3 regions of the Streptococcus toyakuensis genome follow, and region 1 is predicted to be linked to each of the others. Evidence: predicted binding sites of a transcription regulator. Region 1 holds the regulator's gene; each other region holds the start of a gene.

Region 1 (4,283 bases):
AAGGTTTGACGTCATGATGATAATGGTATTTGAAAAGTCAACCTTGCGTCCCTTACTATCGGTCAAGACACCGTCATCCAAGACCTGCAAGAGAACATTAAAGATGTCTGGGTGGGCTTTTTCTACCTCATCAAATAGGAGAACAGAGTATGGTTTGTTGCGAACCTTCTCGGTCAACTCCCCACCTTCTTCGTAGCCCACATAACCCGGAGGAGCTCCGTTGAGACGACTGGCTGCGAATTTCTCCATATACTCACTCATATCAAAGCGGATAAGGGCTGATTCGTCGTCAAAAAGAACTTCCGCCAAAGCCTTGGCCAATTCAGTCTTCCCGACACCTGTAGGCCCTAAGAACATAAAGGAACCAATCGGACGCTTATGACTACGAATCCCTGACTGGTTGCGGCGAATCGCACGGCTAATGCTTGAAACAGCTTGATCTTGACCGATGACACGTTTGTGCAGTTCAGCTTCCAAGTTTAAGTATTTCTTAGCATCAGTCTGAGTCAGTTTTTGGACTGGAATACCTGACAAGCGACTCAAGGTGGTCAAAATATCAGACTCTGTCACCAAGTCTTTATAGACAGGCACTTCCTCTTCTTTTGCGATTAGCTGGGCTGCCTGTTTCCACTTACCATCTATCAAGGCCTTGTCAGCTAGACTCAAACCTGAATCGTCTGCTTTTACATGCTTAGCCTTATTTTGCACTGTTGTTGCTGCTTCATCCAAGAGATCAATAGCAGAGTCTGGCAAGTGACGACTAGTCAAATAACGATGAGCCATCTTGACAGCTGTTTCAACTGCTTCATCTGTGATTTGCACACGGTGATGTTTCTCATAAGTCGCCTTCAAACCTTGCAAAATGGTCATGCTGTCTGCAACACTTGGCTCTTCAATCGTAACTTTGGCGAAACGACGAGAAAGAGCTGCGTCTTTTTCGATGTGTTTTTGATATTCTTCCTGAGTGGTCGCACCAACTGTTCTCAAAGTTCCACGCGCTAAGGCTGGCTTCAAGATGTTGGCCGCATCCAGAGTCGAATCAATTCCACTCCCAGAACCCATGATGGTATGAAGTTCATCGATAAAGAGGATGACTTGGCCATCTTCTTCAATATCCTTGATGATATTGTTCATGCGTTCTTCAAAGTCACCACGGAAGCGTGTCCCTGCAACGACATTCATCAAATCAAGCTCTAACACGCGCATCTTAGCCATTTCCGAAGGTACATCACCACTAGCAATACGCTGAGCGAGCCCAAGCGCCAAGGCTGTTTTCCCGACACCAGCATCCCCAACCAAGACAGGATTGTTCTTGGTCTTTCGACTCAAGATTTGAATCATACGTGAGATTTCCTTGTCCCGACCGATGACTGGTTCTAACTTGCCAGAACGCGCTTGCTCTGTCAAATCATGCGTATAGTCCTCGAGACCACCACTCGGAGTCTGGGGCATGCCCATCATATTAGCCATAGAATTTTGCTTGTCAGCTACTGTACGATGACGTTGGCGTAAAGCCTTGAGGTCTTCACGAGTCCAACCTGCACGTTCTTCTAGATTTCGACGTAGGGCAGCAATCTTGACCTGATCTTTCTTGTCTTCATAAGAAAAGCCAGCCCTCTCCAAGATACGAGTTGCCAAGGCATTTCCATCATGCAAAATCGCATAAAGGACGTGCTCCGTCCCTAGCACCTTAGCATGGACCACTGACGCCACATATTCCGCCTCATCAAAGAGGACCTGCAAACGATGAGAAAACGGCAATTCCGTAAAGGTTTCATCCTGGCTATAGTCCGTTTCAGTCAGTTCCAACGCGACCTCTTCTAAACGGTCCATCTCATATGGATAATCGTTTAATGTCGCCCCTGCTACACTGTAACTATGATTGGACATAGCAATCAACAAGTGCCAAGACTCTAGGTAACGAGCTCCAAAATGGCCAGCAACCATATAGGCACTTTCGATACATTCATTCAATGCTTTTGAATAGTTCATCTTACTTCCCTTTTCTATCTACCTCTTGTATGACCTGTCGTAACATATTAGCACGAACAACTGGAGCTTCTTCCCCTAGAACGCGATCCAAAGCTACTGATACTAGCAAATTCATCTCCTGCTTGGTCATCAATTCCTGCTCAACCAAAAGCTGCAGAATATCCTCATAAATTTCTTGACTAACTCGCTCACCAATTGAGTAAAGCAAATCGCGGAGCATTTCATGATGACTGGAAAACTCAATCCGTCCTATACGAATGTAGCCTCCGCCACCACGCTTACTTTCAACCAAGTAGCCTCTACTTTCCGTAAAGCGTGTCTTGATCACATAGTTAATCTGACTAGGAACAACCTGAAAAGTATCTGCCAACTGACTCCGTTGCAACTCCACAATTCCAGATTGATCTAAAATCGCCTTGATGTAGGCCTCAATATGATCCGATGTATTTTTAAATCTCATTACAAACCCACCTCTCTCTTTAAACCTTGACTATCTTTGACTATTATACCGAAATTTTCTCATTTTTAAAAGAAAAAGGGCGCTGGTAAAGGATAATCTTCACCAACTCCCTATTTTTCTACTTATCTAAGCCTAATTCTACCAAGATTTGACGTTTGTAGGCAATCTTTTGAACCTCTTTGTCCTCATCTTCAGACCAATCTGGTTTAATTTCTGAAACAATCTGCCCAGGGCGATTTTTCAAGATATAGATGCGGTCGCTGAGACTGAGAGCCTCCTCGATACTATGCGTGATAATCAATGTTGTCAGTTGCAACTGCTTGTGAATCTCCAGATACCAAGCGTGGAGTTCCATCTTGGTCATCTCATCCAAGGCGCTAAAGGCCTCATCCAAGAGAAAGAGCTTGTGCCCGAAAAGGTAGGTTCGGAGCAAGGCTACACGCTGGCGCATCCCGCCGCTGAGTTCATGAGGATACTTGTCCCGTACAGCTATCAACTGAAAGGTCGCAAGAATTTCATCTGCGCGAGCAATAGCTTCTGCCTTACCCACTTTTTGAATCAAGAGGGGCAGAATGATATTACCAAGCACCGTCTTGTGCTCCAAGAGCAAGTCCTTTTGCAACATATAACTCACGCGCCCCTTAGGATTTTCTTCACCATCAAGGACAATTCTCCCTGACTGAACTTCTAAAATCCCAGCTATTAGATTAAAGAGGGTGGTCTTTCCTACACCACTTGGGCCTAGGATAGAAACCACTTCACCTGAAGTCACCTGCAGGTTGATATCCTCTAAAATTTTCTCCTGACCATAAGCATAACTGACGTGTTCTAGTCTAATCTCTGTCATTATTTCACAAATTCGTTAGTGAAGCCTTTGTCTGTCAAGTCTTCTTTAAGGATACCATTTTCTTTATCCCATTTGTAGAAGGCATTCCAGCGAGCTGCGTCAAATTGACCCCATTTTCCCTTGTCGCTTGCGTATTCTTTTGACAAGTATTTTTGAGATTCGATGACAAAGTCACGTTTTTCCTTGAGTTCAGGCGCATTCTTGATGAGGATATCTGCAGCTTCTTCTGGATGTTCCATAGCGTATTGGTAGCCTTTTTTGATAGCTTGGATGACTTTACGTGCTTCTTCTTTGTTGTCTTTGAGGTAGTCGTTGTTGGCGATGATAACTGGTGAGTAGTAGTCAAATTCCTTAACGTAGTCTTTCAAATACATGAAGTTAGCATCTACACCTTGAGATTTTGCAAGGATACCATCCCAACCGTAGTAGATCCAAGCAGTATCAAAGACACCATTAGCGATTGGTGTGATAGAGTTTGAGTCATTATTTGGTACTTTTTCTACCTTCTCAAAGTCTCCACCTTGTGATTCTACTAAGGTTTTCAACATAGCAAGTTCCGTTGGGTCATTCCAAGTTCCGTATTTCTTACCAACCAAGTCTTTTGGACTAGCTACATTGTCAGATTTACGAGAAATGATTCCTGATGTATTGTGCTCTACGATAGCTGCAACGGCAGTAATTCCTGCCCCTTTTTCTAACTTCTTAGCCATGTAATCTTGGAAATACACTGCAAATGGCGCCTTACCATTGATCACCAAGTCAGAAGAACTTTCTTCTGGTGGCAATTTCAAATCAACATCCACTCCAGCTTCTTTGAAATAGCCTTTTTCCTTGGCAACATAAAGCCCTGTGTGGTTAGTATTTGGTGTCCAGTCTAGGATAAAGTCAATTTTCTTGAGTTCTGCTTCTTTGTTGTCCTTAGAAGCAGTTCCTTGGCCACAAGCCACAAGTACGACAGCTACAAAAGTCGTTACAAGCGTTAAA
Region 2 (4,283 bases), 860 kb from region 1:
TAGGATTTATACTTCTTTTTCAGAAGTCTTTACTTCAGCTTTTTTGGCAGATTTGATTTGAATGTTACCCTTGCTGGTCATCACTGCCTTGAGGTCTTTTTCGATTGGATTTTCAAGGTAGTAGTCAGTGATTGCGTCCTCAATATAGTCTTGAATAGTACGACGAAGTGGGCGTGCTCCCATTTTTGGATCATAACCAAGGTCAACCAATTTTTCCTTGACCTTGTCGGTTACATCCAAATGAATGTTGTTGCTAGAAAGACGTTTGTTAACATCTGCAAGCATAAGCTCGACAATCTGAAGGAGGTTATCTTTGCTGAGAGCCTTAAATTCGATAATACCATCAAAACGGTTCATAAACTCTGGGCTAAAGAAGTTACCGAGTTCACCAAGAACAGAGTTGGTACGTCCTTCTCTAGCAGCACCAAATCCAACGCTAGCTTCTGCCTTACCTGTACCTGCATTTGAAGTCATGATGATGATGGCGTCCTTGAAGCTAACGGTACGTCCTTGTCCATCTGTTAAACGACCATCGTCCAAGACCTGGAGGAACATATGCATGACATCTGGATGGGCTTTCTCTACTTCATCCAAGAGAATAAGAGAGTAGGGATTGCGGCGGACTTTTTCAGTTAATTGCCCAGCCTCGTCATAGCCGACATAACCTGGAGGGGCACCGACTAATTTCGCCACACTGTGTTTTTCCATATATTCACTCATATCAAAGCGAATCATGCTGTCAGCAGAACCAAAAAGTTCAATGGCTAGTTGTTTGGAAAGTTCTGTCTTACCGACACCAGTTGGTCCGACAAAGAGGAAGCTTCCAATTGGGCGGTTAGGGGTACCAAGTCCGACACGATTCCGGCGAATAGCCTTGGCAATCTTATCGACTGCATCATCCTGCCCAATAACATGAGACTTGAGATCTTCGGCTAGATGGATGAGTTGAGATTGTTCTTTCTCTTTCAAATCGCCAACAGGGATATTGGTTTTCTGCTCGATAATGTGCTCAATGGTTTTCTCACTGATGATAGGAGTATCCTGGTCTGTGACCTTTTTCTTTTGCATTTCCTTATATTTGGCAATCTGGTCGCGGAAGTAGGCAGCCTTTTCAAAATCTTCTTCTCGTGTAGCTTGAGACTTGAGATTTTCAGCCTCAATCAAGCGTTGATCAATCACTTTAGGATCGACAAAATTCAAGGTCAAGTTCATCTTAGAACCAGCTTCATCTAGGAGGTCAATGGCCTTGTCAGGCAAGAAGCGATCTTGGATGTAGCGATTGGAAAGAGTTGCAGCTGCTTCAATTGCAGCATCGGTATACTGAACGTGGTGGTAGTCTTCGTATTTCTTTTGAATCCCTTTGAGGATAGTGATTGTTTCTTCTACTGTTGGTTCATCGACCTTAACTGGTTGCATACGGCGCTCTAGGGCAGCATCTTTTTCAATGATACGGTATTCATTGAGGGTAGTGGCACCGACCAGTTGCAGTTCCCCACGAGCAAGGGCTGGCTTGAGGATATTTCCTGCATCCATATTGCCATCGCCCGCAGAACCAGCACCGACAATTTCATGGATTTCATCGATAAAGAGGATGATGTCCTCACGTTTGCGAATTTCTTCCATGAGTTTTTGCATGCGTTCTTCAAATTGTCCACGGATACCCGTTCCTTGAACTAGGCTAACCACATCCAGACGGATGACTTGTTTTCCTTGTAGTTTATGGGGAACATCTCCATCAACTATTTTCTGAGCTAGACCTTCGACAACGGCAGTTTTTCCGACACCTGGTTCACCGATAAGAACAGGATTATTCTTGGTTCTGCGATTGAGAATTTCTATGACACGGATAATCTCATCGTCGCGCCCAATAACGGGGTCAATATCTCCACGACGGGCAATTTCAGTTACGTTGATACCAAATTCTTCCAGTAGGCCTTTTTCTTGGCTTGGTGGAGGAGTTTGAGCAGGTCCACGATTTTGGGAACCATAGCCGCCATTTCCACCGTAACCTCCACCTGATTGGGTTGGGGGAGTCGGAGGAGTATTGTTAGAAGGCCTGAAATTGTTTAGGTCATTGAAGAAATCACCAAAGGGATCAAAGTCACGATTGTTCAGATCCGTAATACCTTTAAAGAGGGTATTGTTAGGATCTGTCTTGATAATCTTATAGCAGTTTTGACAGAGGTCAATTTGTTTTTGTTTTCCATTGAGATTGGTGTAAAGATGAATTGTTGAGTCATTGATTTTACAGTTTTGACAAAGCATACATCTACCTCATTTCTTTCTTTAGCCTGACCTGTTTAAAGGTCAAAAATAGTCAAATTTCTATACTCTCATTATAACAGGATTGGGGTGTAAAGCAAGTAAAAAGATTGCAGCTTTGAGAAGTTGTTACAATGAAAATTTTTGAGATTTTAGGGAATAAAAAAATCCTATTTGCGAGACAAAAAGGATTTTGGTTAGACATGCAGGGTGTAATCCCAGCTTGTTTTGTATTAGTAAAGGAGTTCGTAAATCTCCATTGCAATCAAGTCAATGCTGTCAAACGTATAAGTTTCGCGAGCTTCGACATCACGAAGGGTAAAGATTGAGCCGTTTTCTTCGTCGTGGCTGTATGCAACTTCTGCAACAACAACTCCTTCGCGTTCAAAATTACGTTTTAAATTTCCGCCGTCTTTTGCCATTGCTTCAAGGCGGTTGATGATTCTAACCAAATGTGATTCCATTTTGATTCTCCTTCATTTCTTATCGTTACTATTTTACCATAAAGGAGGGCAACTTGACTAGAAAAAACTAAGATTTCTCGCTAATTCTACCATCTTAAAGATTTTTTGAATAAATTAGACAAAAGATTTGAATTTTAATTCAGTGCATGTTATAATCATACAGTATTCTATTTTAGAAAGCAGTGTGACTATGAATTTTTCTTTTTTACCAAAGTATTTACCTTATTTTAACTACGGGGCTGTCGTGACGGTTCTCATTTCTATCTGTGTGGTCTTTTTAGGAACCATTCTGGGTGTTGTCTTGGCTTTTGGGCAACGTTCAAAGTTTAAACCGTTTGTTTGGCTCGCCAACTTGTACGTTTGGATTTTCCGTGGGACACCGATGATGGTTCAGATTATGATTGCCTTTGCCCTTATGCACATCAATGCTCCGACTATTCAGGTTGGAATTTTAGGTGTTGACCTTTCTCGTCTGATTCCAGGGATTTTGATTATCTCTATGAACAGTGGTGCTTATGTTTCTGAGACTGTTCGTGCCGGAATTAATGCGGTTCCTAAGGGTCAGTTAGAGGCGGCCTATTCTTTAGGGATTCGTCCTAAAAATGCGATGCGCTATGTGATTTTGCCACAAGCTATCAAAAATATTTTGCCAGCATTGGGAAACGAATTTATCACTATTATCAAGGATAGTTCCCTCTTATCAGCTATCGGTGTCATGGAGTTGTGGAATGGGGCTACAACAGTTTCTACAACAACCTATCTACCTTTAACACCACTTTTATTTGCAGCCTTTTATTACTTGATTATGACTTCTATTTTGACAGTAGCCTTGAAAGCTTTTGAAAAACGTATGGGACAAGGAGATAAAAAATAATGACAGAAACCTTGATAAAAATTGAAAATTTACATAAATCCTTTGGAAAGAATGAAGTATTGAAGGGCATCAACCTCGAGATTAAAAGAGGAGAGGTTGTCGTCATCATCGGTCCTTCAGGAAGCGGGAAATCTACCTTGCTTCGTTCTATGAATTTGTTAGAAGAAGCGACCAAGGGGAAGGTTATCTTTGAAGGAGTCGATATTACGGACAAGAAGAATGATCTGTTTGCTATGCGTGAGAAGATGGGGATGGTTTTCCAACAATTTAATCTCTTTCCTAATATGACTGTGATGGAAAATATCACTTTGTCTCCTATCAAGACCAAAGGTGAAAGTAAGGAAGTTGCAGAGAAGAGAGCTCAGGAACTTTTGGAAAAAGTTGGTTTACCAGATAAGGCAACTGCTTATCCACAGAGTTTGTCAGGTGGTCAGCAACAACGGATTGCCATTGCGCGTGGTTTGGCAATGGAACCAGATGTTTTACTCTTTGACGAGCCAACTTCAGCCTTGGACCCTGAAATGGTTGGTGAGGTTCTAGGTGTTATGCAAGATCTAGCCAAGTCAGGAATGACTATGGTTATCGTAACACATGAGATGGGATTTGCTCGTGAGGTGGCAGACCGTGTCATCTTTATGGCAGACGGTGTGGTTGTTGAAGACGGAACACCTGAACAGATTTTT
Region 3 (4,283 bases), 610 kb from region 1:
TGGATCAAGGATGGCATGAAGGTACCAGCTGAAAAGATTGCAGATTTAGGTTTACCATTTTTTAAAAAATAGAGAAAAAGGAGAAGAGATATGACTGAAAAAAGACTAGCATGGGATGAGTATTTTGCAGCCCAAGCCTTACTAATTGCCAATCGTTCCACTTGTAAACGTGCCAAAGTGGGCGCGATTCTGGTAAAAGATAATAAGGTTATTTCCACTGGTTACAATGGTTCGGTATCAGGAACCGAGCATTGTATTGACCACGAATGTCTAGTCATTGAAGGACACTGTGTTCGCACCCTTCATGCTGAGGTCAATGCTATCCTTCAAGGTGCAGAACGTGGTGTTCCTAAAGGCTTTACAGCCTATGTAACGCATTTTCCTTGTCTGAACTGTACAAAACAATTGCTGCAGGTCGGTTGCAAGCGCGTGGTTTATATTAACCAGTATCGAATGGACGACTATGCCCAATACCTTTATCAAGAAAAAGGGACAGAATTGACCCATCTACCACTTGAGACAGTACAGGCAGCTCTTAAAGAGGCAGATCTAATGTAAAAATTATCAAAAATAAATGGTTTAGAAAGATTTTTAAACCGTTTTTTGGTATAATAAGAAGAATAAATTGAAAGAAGGAACTCCAAAAATGGGAAAAATTGAAGTTATTAATCACCCACTGATTCAACACAAATTGTCAATCTTGCGTCGTACAGATACTTCTACAAAAGCTTTTCGTGAGCTAGTAGATGAGATTGCAATGTTGATGGGGTATGAAGTACTTCGTGATCTTCCACTAGAAGATGTGGAAATCGAAACACCAATTACAAAAACAGTTCAAAAACAATTGGCAGGTAAGAAATTGGCCATCGTCCCAATCTTGCGTGCAGGTATCGGGATGGTTGATGGTCTCTTGAGCTTGGTTCCAGCTGCTAAAGTTGGCCACATCGGTATGTACCGTGATGAAGAAACACTTCAACCAGTTGAGTACTTAGTGAAATTGCCTGAGGACATTGACCAACGTCAAATTTTTGTAGTAGACCCAATGTTGGCAACAGGTGGCTCAGCAATCTTGGCTGTTGATTCTCTTAAAAAACGTGGCGCATCAAATATCAAATTTGTCTGCCTTGTATCTGCTCCAGAGGGTGTAAAAGCCCTTCAAGAAGCTCATCCAGATGTAGAAATCTTTACAGCAGCCTTGGATGAACGTTTGAACGAACACGGTTATATCGTTCCAGGTCTTGGAGATGCTGGAGACCGCTTGTTCGGTACAAAATAAGATCGAAAAGAAGAATGACTTGGAAAAGTATTTCCAGTCACGAAAGGAGGTTGGGTTTTTGTTTCTGTCTAATGAAAGCAGAACAAAAATTTGACCTTTTTTGACCAAGATATTATAATAGTCTTATCTTCAGTCATTTGACCAACAAAATTAAAACTCAAAAGGAGAAATGAATGATTCCTGTAGTTATTGAACAAACAAGCCGTGGAGAACGTTCCTACGATATTTACTCACGTCTTCTCAAAGACCGCATCATTATGCTGACAGGTCCGGTTGAAGACAATATGGCTAACTCTGTTATTGCCCAATTGCTTTTCTTGGATGCCCAAGATAGTACAAAAGATATTTACCTTTATGTCAATACACCAGGTGGTTCTGTTTCAGCTGGTTTGGCAATCGTAGATACCATGAACTTTATCAAGGCAGATGTCCAAACCATTGTTATGGGAATGGCTGCATCTATGGGGACTGTCATCGCATCAAGTGGAGCAAAAGGCAAACGTTTCATGCTTCCAAATGCTGAATACATGATTCACCAACCAATGGGCGGTACAGGTGGTGGTACCCAACAAACTGATATGGCTATCGCTGCAGAACACTTGCTCAAAACTCGTAATACCTTGGAAAAAATCTTGGCTGAAAATTCAGGTCAGTCAATGGAAAAAGTCCATGCAGATGCAGAACGTGATAACTGGATGAGCGCCCAGGAAACACTTGAATATGGCTTTATTGATGAAATTATGGCCAACAATTCATTGAACTAATGATGATAGAAGGCAAACTCGACTGGGTTTGCTTTTTTTGGTATAATAGGGAGAGATTTCTTAGAAAGAGGATTTATCATGTTTGAAAAAGTCAATCGCTCTGGCTTGATTATCTATCTTTACTATAATCGTGATGCCAAAAAACTGCAGGATTATGGAGATATTACCTATCATTCCAAGAAACATCGTTACTTACAACTCTATGTTCCAACTCAAGAAGTGGAGCAATTGGTCGGACGCTTGAGCAAGGAAAAATTTATTAAAAAAGTTAGGGTTTGTCATATCCAAGAGTTGGAAACACCCTTTGTGGGCAATCTTTATCGATAGGAAAACGTTATCATCGAAAAAAGCTCAAGGAAAACATTGACAATTTTCTGATAATTCGGTATATTCTTAACAGACTATTTAAGAAATAAGGAGACAAAAAGATGAAGAAAAAATTTGCCCTATCGTTTGTGGCGCTTGCAAGTGTAGCACTTCTTGCAGCCTGTGGAGAAGTGAAGTCTGGAGCAGTCAACACTGCTGGTAACTCAGTAGAGGAAAAGACAATTAAAATCGGGTTTAACTTTGAAGAATCAGGTTCTTTAGCTGCATACGGAACAGCTGAACAAAAAGGTGCCCAATTGGCTGTTGATGAAATCAATGCCGCAGGTGGTATCGATGGAAAACAAATCGAAGTAGTCGATAAAGATAATAAGTCTGAAACAGCTGAGGCGGCTTCAGTTACAACTAACCTTGTAACCCAATCTAAAGTATCAGCAGTCGTAGGACCTGCGACATCTGGTGCGACTGCAGCTGCGGTAGCGAACGCTACAAAAGCAGGTGTTCCATTGATCTCACCAAGTGCGACTCAAGATGGATTGACTAAAGGTCAAGATTACCTCTTTATTGGAACTTTCCAAGATAGCTTCCAAGGAAAAATTATCTCAAACTATGTTTCTGAAAAATTAAATGCTAAGAAAGTTGTTCTTTACACTGACAATGCCAGTGACTATGCTAAAGGGATTGCCAAATCTTTCCGCGAGTCATACAAGGGTGAAATCGTTGCAGATGAAACTTTCGTAGCAGGTGACACAGACTTCCAAGCAGCCCTTACAAAAATGAAAGGGAAAGACTTTGATGCTATCATCGTTCCTGGTTACTATAATGAGGCTGGTAAGATTGTAAACCAAGCGCGTGGCATGGGAATTGACAAACCAATCGTTGGTGGTGATGGATTCAACGGTGAGGAGTTTGTACAACAAGCAACTGCTGAAAAAGCATCAAACATCTACTTTATCTCAGGCTTCTCAACTACTGTAGAAGTTTCAGCTAAAGCTAAAGCCTTCCTTGACGCTTACCGTGCTAAGTACAATGAAGAGCCTTCAACATTTGCAGCCTTGGCTTATGATTCAGTTCACCTTGTAGCAAACGCAGCAAAAGGTGCTAAAAATTCAGGTGAAATCAAGGACAACCTTGCTAAAACAAAAGATTTTGAAGGTGTAACTGGTCAAACAAGCTTCGATGCAGACCACAACACAGTCAAAACTGCTTACATGATGACCATGAACAATGGTAAAGTTGAAGCAGCAGAAGTTGTAAAACCATAATAGAAAAATGTTGAAATAGGGAATGAGCCTTTGACTCACTCCCTGTTTCGATATTTAATACTCTTCGAAAATCTCTTCAAACTGCGTCAACGTCGCCTTGGATTATATATGTGACTGACTTCGTCAGTCTTATCTACAACCTCAAAGCAGTGCTTTGAGCAACCTGCGGCTAGTTTCCTAGTTTGCTCTTTGATTTTCATTGAGTATAAGAACCTATCAAAAAGTGAGGGAAAACCCTCGGAATTATAAATAGAAAGAGTGAATCTTATGCTCCAACAACTCGTAAATGGTTTGATTCTAGGTAGTGTTTACGCGCTGTTAGCCCTAGGATATACCATGGTTTACGGAATTATCAAGCTCATCAACTTCGCCCATGGTGATATTTATATGATGGGAGCCTTTATCGGTTATTTCTTGATCAATTCTTTCCAAATGAATTTCTTTGTAGCGCTTATTGTAGCTATGCTAGCGACAGCTATTCTTGGTGTCGTGATTGAGTTTCTTGCTTACCGACCTTTGCGCCACTCTACTCGTATTGCTGTTTTGATTACGGCTATTGGGGTTTCTTTCCTATTGGAGTATGGCATGGTCTATCTGGTTGGTGCCAATACCCGTGCCTTCCCTCAAGCGATTCAAACAGTTCGCTATGATTTG

The links. Region 1 encodes CtsR, which represses protease genes until heat stress. Its sites were predicted from a motif close to TTGGTCAAAAAAGGTCAAANA; they were not measured.
Region 2: STYK_RS04250 (ATP-dependent Clp protease ATP-binding subunit) is a predicted target of CtsR. The motif match lies at 2,304-2,324, and genes of this name have one in related genera.
Region 3: clpP (ATP-dependent Clp protease proteolytic subunit ClpP) is a predicted target of CtsR. The motif match lies at 1,364-1,384, and genes of this name have one in related genera.

Annotation. Positions count from the first base shown of each region.
Region 1 is NZ_AP024523.1:2,010,583-2,014,865, forward strand. Features, by position in the region: gene STYK_RS10010 (ATP-dependent Clp protease ATP-binding subunit) at 1-1,992, opposite strand, end outside; gene STYK_RS10015 (CtsR family transcriptional regulator) at 1,994-2,452, opposite strand; gene STYK_RS10020 (ABC transporter ATP-binding protein) at 2,571-3,299, opposite strand; gene STYK_RS10025 (ABC transporter substrate-binding protein) at 3,299-4,283, opposite strand, start outside.
Region 2 is NZ_AP024523.1:815,400-819,682, forward strand. Features, by position in the region: gene STYK_RS04250 (ATP-dependent Clp protease ATP-binding subunit) at 7-2,265, opposite strand; gene STYK_RS04255 (DUF1797 family protein) at 2,496-2,726, opposite strand; gene STYK_RS04260 (amino acid ABC transporter permease) at 2,917-3,600, shown strand; gene STYK_RS04265 (amino acid ABC transporter ATP-binding protein) at 3,600-4,283, shown strand, end outside.
Region 3 is NZ_AP024523.1:1,397,141-1,401,423, reverse strand. Features, by position in the region: gene STYK_RS07225 (TetR/AcrR family transcriptional regulator) at 1-72, shown strand, start outside; gene STYK_RS07220 (deoxycytidylate deaminase) at 91-558, shown strand; gene upp (uracil phosphoribosyltransferase) at 647-1,276, shown strand; gene clpP (ATP-dependent Clp protease proteolytic subunit ClpP) at 1,450-2,040, shown strand; gene STYK_RS07205 (YlbG family protein) at 2,119-2,367, shown strand; gene STYK_RS07200 (ABC transporter substrate-binding protein) at 2,469-3,629, shown strand; gene STYK_RS07195 (branched-chain amino acid ABC transporter permease) at 3,897-4,283, shown strand, end outside.